DNA from 3 places in the Clostridium carnis genome. Region 3 is predicted to be linked to each of the others. Evidence: a T-box and tRNA genes for the amino acid it is inferred to sense, from the RefSeq annotation. Region 3 holds a T-box; the other regions hold tRNA genes.
The links. The T-box of region 3 lies ahead of ileS (isoleucine--tRNA ligase). A T-box ahead of a tRNA ligase gene usually reads a tRNA of that ligase, here a tRNA-Ile.

Region 1 (4,285 bases), 130 kb from region 3:
TAGTCTAAGCGTTTAGGAAGTTAAGGTAGGCAAATCCGCTTTAACAATTCTGAGGCGTGATGGGGAAGGTCCAAGTGACTGAAGTATCTGATTCCATGCTTCCAAGAAAAGCATCTAGAGAGAGAAATAGTGCCCGTACCGCAAACCGACACAGGTAGGTGAGGAGAGAATCCTAAGGCCATCGGAAGAATTGCAGTTAAGGAACTAGGCAAATTGACCCCGTAAGTTCGCGAGAAGGGGTGCCTACGAGAGTAGGCCGCAGAGAATAGGCCCAAGCAACTGTTTAGCAAAAACACAGGTCTCTGCTAAAGCGTAAGCTGATGTATAGGGGCTGACGCCTGCCCGGTGCTGGAAGGTTAAGGGGAACACTTAGCGCAAGCGAAGGTGTGAACTTAAGCCCCAGTAAACGGCGGCCGTAACTATAACGGTCCTAAGGTAGCGAAATTCCTTGTCAGGTAAGTTCTGACCCGCACGAATGGCGTAATGACTTGGGCACTGTCTCAACTGCAAATCCGGCGAAGTTGTAGTGCGAGTGAAGATGCTCGCTACCCGCGATTGGACGGAAAGACCCCGTAGAGCTTTACTGTAGCTTAGCATTGAATTCCGATATTGTCTGTACAGGATAGGTGGGAGACTGAGAAACTAGGGCGTCAGCCTTGGTGGAGTCAACCTTGGGATACCACCCTGACAGTATTGGGGTTCTAACCGGACGCCATGAATCTGGTGACGGGACATTGTTAGGTGGGCAGTTTGACTGGGGCGGTCGCCTCCTAAAAAGTAACGGAGGCGCCCAAAGGTTCCCTCAGAACGGTCGGAAATCGTTCGAAGAGTGCAAAGGCAGAAGGGAGCCTGACTGCGACACCTACAAGTGGAGCAGGGACGAAAGTCGGGCTTAGTGATCCGGTGGTACCTCGTGGGAGGGCCATCGCTCAACGGATAAAAGCTACCTCGGGGATAACAGGCTGATCTCCCCCAAGAGTCCACATCGACGGGGAGGTTTGGCACCTCGATGTCGGCTCGTCGCATCCTGGGGCTGTAGTAGGTCCCAAGGGTTGGGCTGTTCGCCCATTAAAGCGGCACGCGAGCTGGGTTCAGAACGTCGTGAGACAGTTCGGTCCCTATCCGTCGCGGGCGTAGGAAATTTGAGAGGAGCTGTCCTTAGTACGAGAGGACCGGGATGGACTGACCTCTGGTGCACCAGTTGTTCTGCCAAGAGCATAGCTGGGTAGCTAAGTCGGGAAGGGATAAACGCTGAAAGCATCTAAGCGTGAAGCCCCCCTCAAGATGAGATTTCCCATAGCATAAGCTAGTAAGACCCCTTGAAGAACACAAGGTTGATAGGTCAGAGGTGTAAGTGTGGTAACATATTTAGCTGACTGATACTAATAGGTCGAGGGCTTGACCAATAAAAAAGAAGAAAACTCAGCATAGCTGAGTAAATTCGAGAAATAAAATCAAAGAATTTTGGCTCTCATTCATGTGCAATTTTCAGAGAACAAACTCTGAAAAAAGTATTGACAAACATTACTTTAAACAATATAATAGTAATGTAATCTGGTGGTGATGGCGTAGAGGAAACACTCCTTCCCATTCCGAACAGGATAGTTAAGCTCTATAGCGCCGATGGTACTGCACGGGTGACTGTGTGGGAGAGTAGGACGTTGCCAGGTCATTAGGATCTTTAGCTCAGTTGGTTAGAGCAACCGGCTCATAACCGGTAGGTCCGGGGTTCGAGTCCCTGAAGGTCCACCATTTTTGGGGGTATAGCTCAGTTGGGAGAGCCCCTGCCTTGCACGCAGGGGGTCAAGAGTTCGAATCTCTTTACCTCCACCAAAAGAAGTTATGTTAATTCATAGCTTCTTTTTTTTATATAAATTTTCTTATTGTAAGTTTAAAAATACTAGAAAATAAGTATGTAAAAGTATGTATAATATAGATATAAAAATGTCGAAAAAAATTAGAATATTTCTAAAAATTTAATTAGGAATACTTAAGTATATACTATATAATTAATTATATGGAAAGGTTTAAATATAAATACTTTTAATAGTTATTTAAAAATTGAAGAAAAAATTTAAAAGGGGTTATCCTTAGGTTGGGAGTGTTTTGTGTGGGGAAGAAGGATGAATTAGAGGAAAAGATAATAAACTTAAAACTAGAAAAAAGAGAATTAATTTTAGCTGGAAAAAATACTAATAAAATAGATGACCTAATAAAAAAAGTAGAGGAAGAATTGAAAGAGTTTTTAGAAGTTTTTAAGTAGTTAAATATTAATAATAATAAAGAATTTATTAAGATAATAATAACGTTTTTAGGTAGAAATCAATAAAATAGTAAATCCATAATTATAAAAAGTTTTACTTCTTATAATTATGGATTTTATTTTTAAAATATAACATATATTAAAAAAAATAAGCATATTAAATTTGTAAGAGATATTGTTCTCATTATATACCATTGTATAAAGAGGGGAGTTGTAAGAATATGATAAGGACAGTTGTATGTGAAAAGGAAGGGTGTAGTAGCAATAGGTTTTATATTCAAAATAAAGATAATAGATTAGAATTGATATGTAATCAATGTAAAGCTAAATACCAATTGGATATTAGCCAACATGATTTTATAATGTTACCTAATTGTTCAAAGTGTAATAATGAAATATTTAAAGTTTTTAAAGATACAGAAAAGAAATCAGTTTATGCTAAGTGTATTGAGTGTGGAGGAATTCCTGAAAAAGTATATATAGATTCTGATGGAATACAAGTATCATATGAAGGGAAATTACTTAATAGTATAAAGGAAACAATGGAATTAGTGGAACAAAGAATGCATAATTTAGAAGTTAATGTAAAGGACTTGGAACAAGGTCAAGGATTATTAGAACAATCTTTAGCTTATATTAATAGATATTTAGTAAATCAAAATTAGATTGTGTAAATATAGTTATATATAGTGTATAATTATATTTATACTATTAGATAAACTAAGGGAGAAGATAGATGAATAGAAGCAAAAAGATGATATCCTGGAGTATGTTATTAATTTGGATGGGAATTATATTTTTAATGTCTCATCAACCAGGAGAGATTTCAAGTAATCAAAGTGAATTAGTATTAAAGGTATTTGCTTTCTTTGGAATAAATCTAAATAGTTATTTTGGAGAATTAGCAACATTAGTAATTAGAAAAACAGCGCATTTTACTGAGTATCTTATTTTATTTTTATTAGTATATAGAGTATTATGTTTATATATATTAAATTCTAAAGCTAGAATATATGCTATTGCATTTGTATTCTTATATGCTTGCACAGATGAACTTCATCAATATTTTATACCTGGACGTGCTATGGCTTTTAAAGATGTTTTAATAGATACAACAGGAGGTATAATAGGATTTATATTTATAAGTATAATTAATAGGGGAAAAGAAAAACAGGCTATATCAAAATAAGTTTGATATAGCCTGTTTTATTATTTTACTTCTGTTATATATGATGTTACATATCCATACTGTTTGAGAGCTGAAATTATCTTTTGCATTGGTGAGTCATTAGAATAAGTATATATTAAATCAGTATCTGTAAATTTTAAATTTATAAAATCAAGTTCTTTAGTGGGATGATAAAATAAACTCATTAAAGCTCCAGCGTTATAATCAATAGATAAACCTCTTATTATATTTGATGGATCAAGTTCTCTAACATAGCTTAGTGGGGTTGGTAAATAAATATTATTTGTTTTTGTATGTTTAACATTAAAATATTGTATTATACTATATGGTTCATATAAATATTTAAAATATTCTTCAATAATTGCTTTTTGATTTTTAGTTGCCTTATAGTGAGGACTTTCAAAGAAGGCTATAGGAATATTTAATAATGATGCTGTATCTAAAGCTTTTTCTAAGACAATGACTGTTTCATCTTGAGTAGAATTTGCTTTTTTTGAAAGCTCAGTCCCAATTAGGCTAGTTTCATCATTAAACTGATGAGAATATCCATGTAATCCTATTAATCCACCACTATTTATTAAATGATCTAAAAGATTTACAAAAGCAACATTTTGTAAAGAATTATTAGTTAATAAATCGTTATCTATATTATTACTAGGATCTATATATCTAGGAACCCAAGCAATATGGAAACCCATATTATTTTCATAGAATAAATCTCCTAAAATCTTCATTTTTTCTATATTAATAGATTCAGTAAGAGAACCCCCAGCAGAGAAATCTTCTAATCTTATTAATGATAATTTTCCACTAGAAATAGTAGTTGTTTTTTG
Region 2 (4,285 bases), 110 kb from region 3:
GTCATCCTGTCCCCGAAAGGACTTCCTCGATTAAGAGTAATGCAGGAGATGTCAAGTCTAGGTAAGGTTCTTCGCGTTGCTTCGAATTAAACCACATGCTCCGCTGCTTGTGCGGGCCCCCGTCAATTCCTTTGAGTTTTAATCTTGCGACCGTACTCCCCAGGCGGAATACTTAATGCGTTAGCGGCGGCACAGAGGTCATGACAACCCCTACACCTAGTATTCATCGTTTACGGCGTGGACTACCAGGGTATCTAATCCTGTTTGCTCCCCACGCTTTCGAGCCTCAGCGTCAGTTACAGTCCAGAGAGTCGCCTTCGCCACTGGTGTTCTTCCTAATCTCTACGCATTTCACCGCTACACTAGGAATTCCACTCTCCTCTCCTGCACTCTAGACTTCCAGTTTGAAATGCAGCACCCAGGTTGAGCCCGGGTATTTCACATCTCACTTAAAAGTCCGCCTACGCTCCCTTTACGCCCAGTAAATCCGGACAACGCTCGCCACCTACGTATTACCGCGGCTGCTGGCACGTAGTTAGCCGTGGCTTCCTCCTCGGGTACCGTCATTATCGTCCCCGAAGACAGAGCTTTACGATCCGAAAACCTTCATCACTCACGCGGCGTTGCTGCATCAGGGTTTCCCCCATTGTGCAATATTCCCCACTGCTGCCTCCCGTAGGAGTCTGGGCCGTGTCTCAGTCCCAATGTGGCCGATCACCCTCTCAGGTCGGCTACGCATCGTCGCCTTGGTGAGCCGTTACCTCACCAACTAGCTAATGCGCCGCGGGCCCATCTTGTAGCGGATTGCTCCTTTAATTACTGCTTCATGCGAAGCTGCAATATTATGCGGTATTAATCTTCCTTTCGGAAGGCTATTCCCCTCTACAAGGCAGGTTGCCCACGTGTTACTCACCCGTCCGCCGCTAGGTTTGTTTCCGAAAAAACTCTCCTCGCTCGACTTGCATGTGTTAGGCACGCCGCCAGCGTTCGTCCTGAGCCAGGATCAAACTCTCACTAAAAAGTTTAATCTGCTTGCTCAAATTACTTTGAGTCTTAATTTTAAGACTTTCAAAAGAATTGCTGGTTATACTTAACTTTTATTCTGTTCAATTTTCAAAGACCATTTTCTCTTCGCCGCCCTCAAGCGACTTCATTATCTTAACATCTTTAAGATTTTATGTCAATACTTTTTTTAAACTTTTTAAAATTAAATTCTAATTTATATTTAAGTTTTAAAGTTTGACATTTGTAGTGCTCTCTCTCGAGAACATGATTTATATTATCATTTTAATTTTAAATAGATAGTGTATATTTTTCTATTAATAAGAATTTAATACGTAAATTCTCTATTTTTCTACATTATTCTATATATTTCTTATATTGATACACTAGGATAAGTTTTCTTGTAATTATTCCATTTTATATTAAATATATATGGTTTTACTTCAAATTAAATTTATACATTATTACAGTATAACTCTACAAATTTGCAAATTATAGGTTACGCTCTTTATGTTGGAGTTAGATTTAATTATTTATATGAATATTTACTTAATATTATCTATAATTTATATTTAGTAATTATTAACTACTAAAATATTTCTTCTTAAACTTAAAATATTTTAAACATTTATAAGTAAAATTCTTTTTTTTGCTTTTAATATTAAAGTCTTTTTTTAATTTCTTAATTGATTAATTTAATAATATTTGTTAATTATACATTTAAAAGTATATCCTTAAATAATTAAAATATACGAAAAAAAAGCTACGAAATAATTCGTAGCTTTTTGGTGGAGGTAAAGAGATTCGAACTCTTGACCCCCTGCGTGCAAGGCAGGTGCTCTCCCAACTGAGCTATACCCCCAAAAATGGTGGACCTTCAGGGACTCGAACCCCGGACCTACCGGTTATGAGCCGGTTGCTCTAACCAACTGAGCTAAAGATCCTAATAACCTAGCGACGTTCTACTCTCCCACACAGTCACCCGTGCAGTACCATCGACGCTGTAGAGCTTAACTGTCCTGTTCGGAATGGAAAGGAGTGTTTCCTCTACGCCATCATCACTAGATGGTTTGAGATTCTAAATCTTTGATTCAGTTTCTTCTTTTTAATTTTCAGAGTTTGTTCTCTGAAAATTGCACATGAATGAGAGCCAAAATTCTTTGATTTTATTTCTCGAATTTACTCAGCTGTGCTGAGTTTTCTTCTTTTTTATTGGTCAAGCCCTCGACCTATTAGTATCAGTCAGCTAAATATGTTACCATACTTACACCTCTGACCTATCAACCTTGTGTTCTTCAAGGGGTCTTACTAGCTTATGCTATGGGAAATCTCATCTTGAGGGGGGCTTCACGCTTAGATGCTTTCAGCGTTTATCCCTTCCCGACTTAGCTACCCAGCTATGCTCTTGGCAGAACAACTGGTGCACCAGAGGTCAGTCCATCCCGGTCCTCTCGTACTAAGGACAGCTCCTCTCAAATTTCCTACGCCCGCGACGGATAGGGACCGAACTGTCTCACGACGTTCTGAACCCAGCTCGCGTGCCGCTTTAATGGGCGAACAGCCCAACCCTTGGGACCTACTACAGCCCCAGGATGCGACGAGCCGACATCGAGGTGCCAAACCTCCCCGTCGATGTGGACTCTTGGGGGAGATCAGCCTGTTATCCCCGAGGTAGCTTTTATCCGTTGAGCGATGGCCCTCCCACGAGGTACCACCGGATCACTAAGCCCGACTTTCGTCCCTGCTCCACTTGTAGGTGTCGCAGTCAGGCTCCCTTCTGCCTTTGCACTCTTCGAACGATTTCCGACCGTTCTGAGGGAACCTTTGGGCGCCTCCGTTACTTTTTAGGAGGCGACCGCCCCAGTCAAACTGCCCACCTAACAATGTCCCGTCACCAGATTCATGGCGTCCGGTTAGAACCCCAATACTGTCAGGGTGGTATCCCAAGGTTGACTCCACCAAGGCTGACGCCCTAGTTTCTCAGTCTCCCACCTATCCTGTACAGACAATATCGGAATTCAATGCTAAGCTACAGTAAAGCTCTACGGGGTCTTTCCGTCCAATCGCGGGTAGCGAGCATCTTCACTCGCACTACAACTTCGCCGGATTTGCAGTTGAGACAGTGCCCAAGTCATTACGCCATTCGTGCGGGTCAGAACTTACCTGACAAGGAATTTCGCTACCTTAGGACCGTTATAGTTACGGCCGCCGTTTACTGGGGCTTAAGTTCACACCTTCGCTTGCGCTAAGTGTTCCCCTTAACCTTCCAGCACCGGGCAGGCGTCAGCCCCTATACATCAGCTTACGCTTTAGCAGAGACCTGTGTTTTTGCTAAACAGTTGCTTGGGCCTATTCTCTGCGGCCTACTCTCGTAGGCACCCCTTCTCGCGAACTTACGGGGTCAATTTGCCTAGTTCCTTAACTGCAATTCTTCCGATGGCCTTAGGATTCTCTCCTCACCTACCTGTGTCGGTTTGCGGTACGGGCACTATTTCTCTCTCTAGATGCTTTTCTTGGAAGCATGGAATCAGATACTTCGGTCACTTGGACCTTCCCCATTACGCCTCAGAATTGTTAAAGCGGATTTGCCTACCTTAACTTCCTAAACGCTTAGACTAGCATTTCCAATCGCTAGCACATCCTATCCTTCTCCGTCACACCATCGATAATAACGATAATAGTGGTATCGGAATATCAACCGATTGTCCATCACCTACGCCTTTCGGCCTCGGCTTAGGTCCCGACTAACCCTGGGCGGACGAGCCTTCCCCAGGAAACCTTAGGTTTTCGGCCTGTAAGATTCTCACTTACATCTCGCTACTAATGCCAACATTCTCACTCGTAATCAGTCCACCGCTCCTTACGGTACGACTTCAGCCCGATTACGACGCTCCTCTACCGCTGAAGTAAACTTCAGCCCGTAGCTTCGGTGGTAAGTTTGAGCCCCGGACATTTTCGGCGCAGGATCTCTCGACTAGTGAGCTATTACGCACTCTTTCAATGAGTGGCTGCTTCTAAGCCAACATCCTAGTTGTCTTAGAAATCCCACATCCTTTTCCACTTAACTTACACTTTGGGACCTTAGCTGACGATCTGGGCTTTTTCCCTTTTGACCACGGATCTTATCATTCGTAGTCTGACTGCCGGACTCATAGTATATGGCATTCGGAGTTTGATAAGGTTCGGTAAGCGATATGCCCCCTAGCCCATTCAGTGCTCTACCTCCATTACTCATATCCGACGCTAGCCCTAAAGCTATTTCGAGGAGAACCAGCTATCTCCG
Region 3 (4,285 bases):
ATGATTAGCTTATATTGTCAGAAAAAACATGGTAGTAAAAGAGGTACTTTATGTGAGGAATGTAATGAACTTTTAGAATATGCTCATAAAAGATTATCTTTTTGTAAGTTTGGAGACAATAAAAGTTCATGTAGTAAATGTAAGATACATTGTTATAAGAGGGATATGAAAGAAAAAATCAAAATAGTTATGAGATTTTCTGGACCAAGGCTTATAATATATAGACCGTGTGAATTTGTAAGACATATATTTAAATAAAAACCCATTAAAACCCATTAAAATAAATTTATTCTAATGGGTTTTAATATCTAAATTTTTATTATACAACTTGGAATATAAAGAATTTTAAATAATAAGATTCATCGGAGTTCCATAAGATTGGATGATCAGATGACTGAGTTCTGCACTCTATTTGTCTTAAAGTTCTATGAGCATCATGTGCAGCTTCAGCAACAGTCTTTTTCAATTGTTCCTCATTCATATAATGTGAGCAAGAACAAGTTGCAAAATATCCACCTGGTTTAACCATTTTTAATCCTCTAAGATTTATTTCTTTATAACCTCTTATAGCAGCATTAACTGTATTTCTTGATTTAGTAAATGCAGGAGGATCTAAAATAACAACATCAAATTGTTTACCTTCTCTTGACCAATCTCCAAGTACATCAAAGGCATTATGACATTCAAACTTAACTACATCTTGAAGACCGTTTAATTCTGCATTTCTAGTAGCACATTCAACAGCGTGTTTAGAAACATCTATACCTAAGACTGATTTAGCACCTGCGATACCAGCATTTAAAGCAAAAGAACCAGTGTGAGTAAAACAATCAAGTACATCTTTTCCTTTACAAATTTTATGCATTGCAGCTCTATTTTCTTTTTGGTCTAAGAAGAAACCTGTCTTTTGACCATTTTCTAAGTCCACTATGTACTTAACGCCATTTTCTACGATTTGTATATTAGTATCAAATTCTTCAGTTAAGAAACCTTTAGTTTGTTCTAAACCTTCAATTTCTCTAGTTTTTAAATCGCTTCGTTCATATACTCCTTTAGCACCATATTCATTTACTAATATCTTTACTATTGCATCTCTGTATTTATCCATTCCTAAAGTTGATATTTGAATTACATAATAATCCTCAAATTTATCTACTGTTAACCCTGGTAAGAAATCAGCTTCTCCAAATATAAACCTACAAGATGAAGTATCTATAACAGTTTTTCTATAATCCCAGGCTGCTGCGAATCTCTTTTTAAAGAACTCTTCGTCTATTTCTTCATCTATTTCTCTAGACATTATTCTTATAGTTATTTTACTACGATCATTAATGTAACCTTTTCCTATGAAAAAACCTTTATGATTATAAACCTCAACAATATCTCCATTTTCATAATCACCATCATATTCATTTATTTCATCAATATATATCCAAGGTCTCCCTTGTTCAGCTCTCTTATTTTTTCCTTTATGTAAATAGAATTTACTTGCCATTTATACTAGCTCCTTCCGTAATAATTCTTATAAGATTATAACATAATGAAATTTTAAAGCTAGAGAAAAGAGATATATAATAAAAAAACGTCTGCTTCCACAACAGACGTTTTTTGGGGAGATATAATCTATACTAATATGGTTTGGGGAAACCTTACTAGTAGTTATTTTTCCAGATGTTTATCAATCAAATTTTGGATTGTAGGGGTACATCTGTAGCCTCTGCATCCACCTGTACAAGCTCCAGTTATCTTAGAAACTTCTTCAACAGTATGAGCACCGGCTTTGATTGCATCTTTTATTTTGGATCTTGGTATTGCCTTGCAAGTGCAAACTTTTGTTAACTTATCAAGGACTTGTTCATTTAAATTATTTTCCATTTAGTCTTCCTCCTGTTATATATGAATTAAACTACGGAAAATAAAGGGGATAAAAAATAAATTTATGTTTATTCTTTATAAATACATTATATTAACGAACGAAAAGAAAGTCAATACTAATTGATAAAAATTATTAGTTAATTTATATTATTTTAAATCCAACTTTATTTTCACATATTATAAGTAATTATAGTTTTTTTATTCAATGTTTTACTTAAAACAGAAAAAATATTTAATTACTTTATAAAATTATATTATAAAAGAAAATTTCACAATAAAATATAGGTAAAATACTTTCATATTATAAATCTTTGTAGTAAAATTATTATTATAAATTGACAATAAATTTACAGTGATATATAATGAAAAAAATAATAAAGACTATGATTAGGAAAAGTACTTATGTAGATTTTTTCAGAGAGTGATTGGTTGGTGTGAAATCACAAAAGAACTTAAGGAAAATCACCTAGGAGTTAGAGGCTGAAAAGTTTAGACTTATTAAGCTTATCTCGTTATCCTGCGTTAAAGGATAGAGTATGATGGTACTCGAAATTTTAAGCCTCTTAAATTAATAAGGGGGTTAACCTTAGGTGGTATAGCGAATTCAACTTCGTCCTATTAGGACGAAGTTTTTTTATTCTTTAGGAAATCACAAGGCAAACAAATTTGTTTATAGCTTTATAGAATAGCAGAACACATAGTTTGCGAAACATATTTTTTATTATTAAAATACAGAAGGGAGATTTATATTATGTACAAAAAAGTTGAGTTACCAAAAGGCTTTGTTGGTATGGAAAAGAATGTTGCAGAACTTTGGAGAGAAAACAATGTAATTAAAAAGAACTTTGATATGAATCAAGATGGAGAGTACTTTACGTTTTATGATGGTCCTCCAACAGCTAATGGAAGACCACACGTAGGTCATATTTTAACAAGAGTTATGAAAGATATAATCCCAAGATATAAGGTTATGAAGGGATACAAGGTTATAAGAAAAGCTGGATGGGATACACATGGACTTCCGGTTGAACTTGAAATAGAGAAAAAGCTTGGTATTTCAGGTAAACCACAAATAGAAGAATATGGTGTTGAAAAATTTGTTAAGGAATGTAAGGAAAGTGTATTCACATATGTAAACATGTGGGAAAAAATGACTGAGCAAATTGGATATTGGGTAGATATGGATGATCCATATGTAACATATCATAATCCATATATAGAATCAGTATGGTGGGCTTTAAAACAAATGTGGGATAAAGATCTTTTATATAAAGGTCATAAGACTATGCCATATTGTCCTAGATGTGGAACAGGTCTTTCATCACATGAAGTTTCACAAGGTTATAAGGATGTTAAAGATTTAACTGCAGTTGCTAAGTTTAAGGTTAAAGGAGAAGACAATAAGTATATACTTGCTTGGACAACAACACCTTGGACATTACCATCAAACGTTGCTTTATGTATAAATCAAAAATATGATTATGTAGAAGTAAAGGTTGAAGATGAAATATATATTTTAGCTAAAGAATTGGCACCAAAGGTATTAGGTGAAAATTTTGAAGTTATAAGAGAGTTTAAAGGTGCAGAGCTTCTTGGAACTGAGTACGAACAATTGCTTCCATTCCATACTCCAGAAGGAAAAGCATTTGTTGTTATTCATGGAGATTTTGTAACTTTATCAGATGGTACTGGTATAGTTCATATAGCTCCTGCATATGGTGAAGATGATAATTTAGTAGCTAAGAAAAATGGTTTAGCTTTTATTAACTTAGTTGACTTAGCAGGTAAGTTTACAGAAGAGGTTACTCCTTGGGCGGGTAAGTTTGTTAAAAAATGTGATGAAAGTATAGTTAATTACTTAAAAGAAAATAATAAGCTATTAAAAGCTGAAAAGCATACTCACTCATACCCACACTGCTGGAGATGCGATACACCATTACTTTACTATCCAAAGGAAAGTTGGTTTGTTGCAATGACTACTCTTAGAGATAAGTTATTAGAAAACAATAACAAAATTAATTGGTATCCAGATAACATCAGAACAGGTAGATTTGGTAAGTTCTTAGAAAATGTTATTGACTGGGGTATTTCAAGAGATAGATACTGGGGAACTCCACTTCCAATTTGGGAATGTGAATGTGGCCATAGAGAGTGTATAGGAAGTATTGAAGAACTAAAGACTAAAGGTGTTAATGTTCCAGATGATATAGAATTACACAAACCATATATAGATAAAGTTCATTTAAAATGTGATAAGTGTGGTAAGGAAATGACTAGAACAGCTGAAGTTATAGATTGTTGGTTTGATTCAGGTTCAATGCCATTTGCACAATTACATTATCCATTTGAAAATAAAGAATTATTTGATCAAAACTTCCCAGCTCAATTTATATCAGAAGCAGTTGATCAA

Region 1: it has a tRNA-Ile gene. The T-box ahead of ileS (isoleucine--tRNA ligase) is inferred to sense a tRNA for this amino acid. The anticodon was not compared.
Region 2: it has a tRNA-Ile gene. The T-box ahead of ileS (isoleucine--tRNA ligase) is inferred to sense a tRNA for this amino acid. The anticodon was not compared.

What each region holds. Positions count from the first base shown of each region.
Region 1 covers NZ_BAAHYS010000001.1:1,095,937-1,100,221, reverse strand. The annotation lists rRNA gene ACYQ1T_RS05085 (23S ribosomal RNA) at 1-1,406, shown strand, start outside; rRNA gene rrf (5S ribosomal RNA) at 1,554-1,670, shown strand; tRNA gene ACYQ1T_RS05075 (tRNA-Ile) at 1,676-1,752, shown strand; tRNA gene ACYQ1T_RS05070 (tRNA-Ala) at 1,758-1,833, shown strand; gene ACYQ1T_RS05065 (hypothetical protein) at 2,111-2,263, shown strand; gene ACYQ1T_RS05060 (hypothetical protein) at 2,485-2,928, shown strand; gene ACYQ1T_RS05055 (VanZ family protein) at 3,000-3,452, shown strand; gene ACYQ1T_RS05050 (DUF2334 domain-containing protein) at 3,473-4,285, opposite strand, start outside.
Region 2 covers NZ_BAAHYS010000001.1:1,332,691-1,336,975, forward strand. The annotation lists rRNA gene ACYQ1T_RS06130 (16S ribosomal RNA) at 1-1,019, opposite strand, end outside; tRNA gene ACYQ1T_RS06135 (tRNA-Ala) at 1,789-1,864, opposite strand; tRNA gene ACYQ1T_RS06140 (tRNA-Ile) at 1,870-1,946, opposite strand; rRNA gene rrf (5S ribosomal RNA) at 1,952-2,068, opposite strand; rRNA gene ACYQ1T_RS06150 (23S ribosomal RNA) at 2,215-4,285, opposite strand, start outside.
Region 3 covers NZ_BAAHYS010000001.1:1,223,207-1,227,491, reverse strand. The annotation lists gene ACYQ1T_RS05680 (nitrous oxide-stimulated promoter family protein) at 1-258, shown strand, start outside; gene ACYQ1T_RS05675 (class I SAM-dependent rRNA methyltransferase) at 320-1,495, opposite strand; gene ACYQ1T_RS05670 ((2Fe-2S)-binding protein) at 1,660-1,875, opposite strand; T-box leader at 2,250-2,496, shown strand; gene ileS (isoleucine--tRNA ligase) at 2,627-4,285, shown strand, end outside.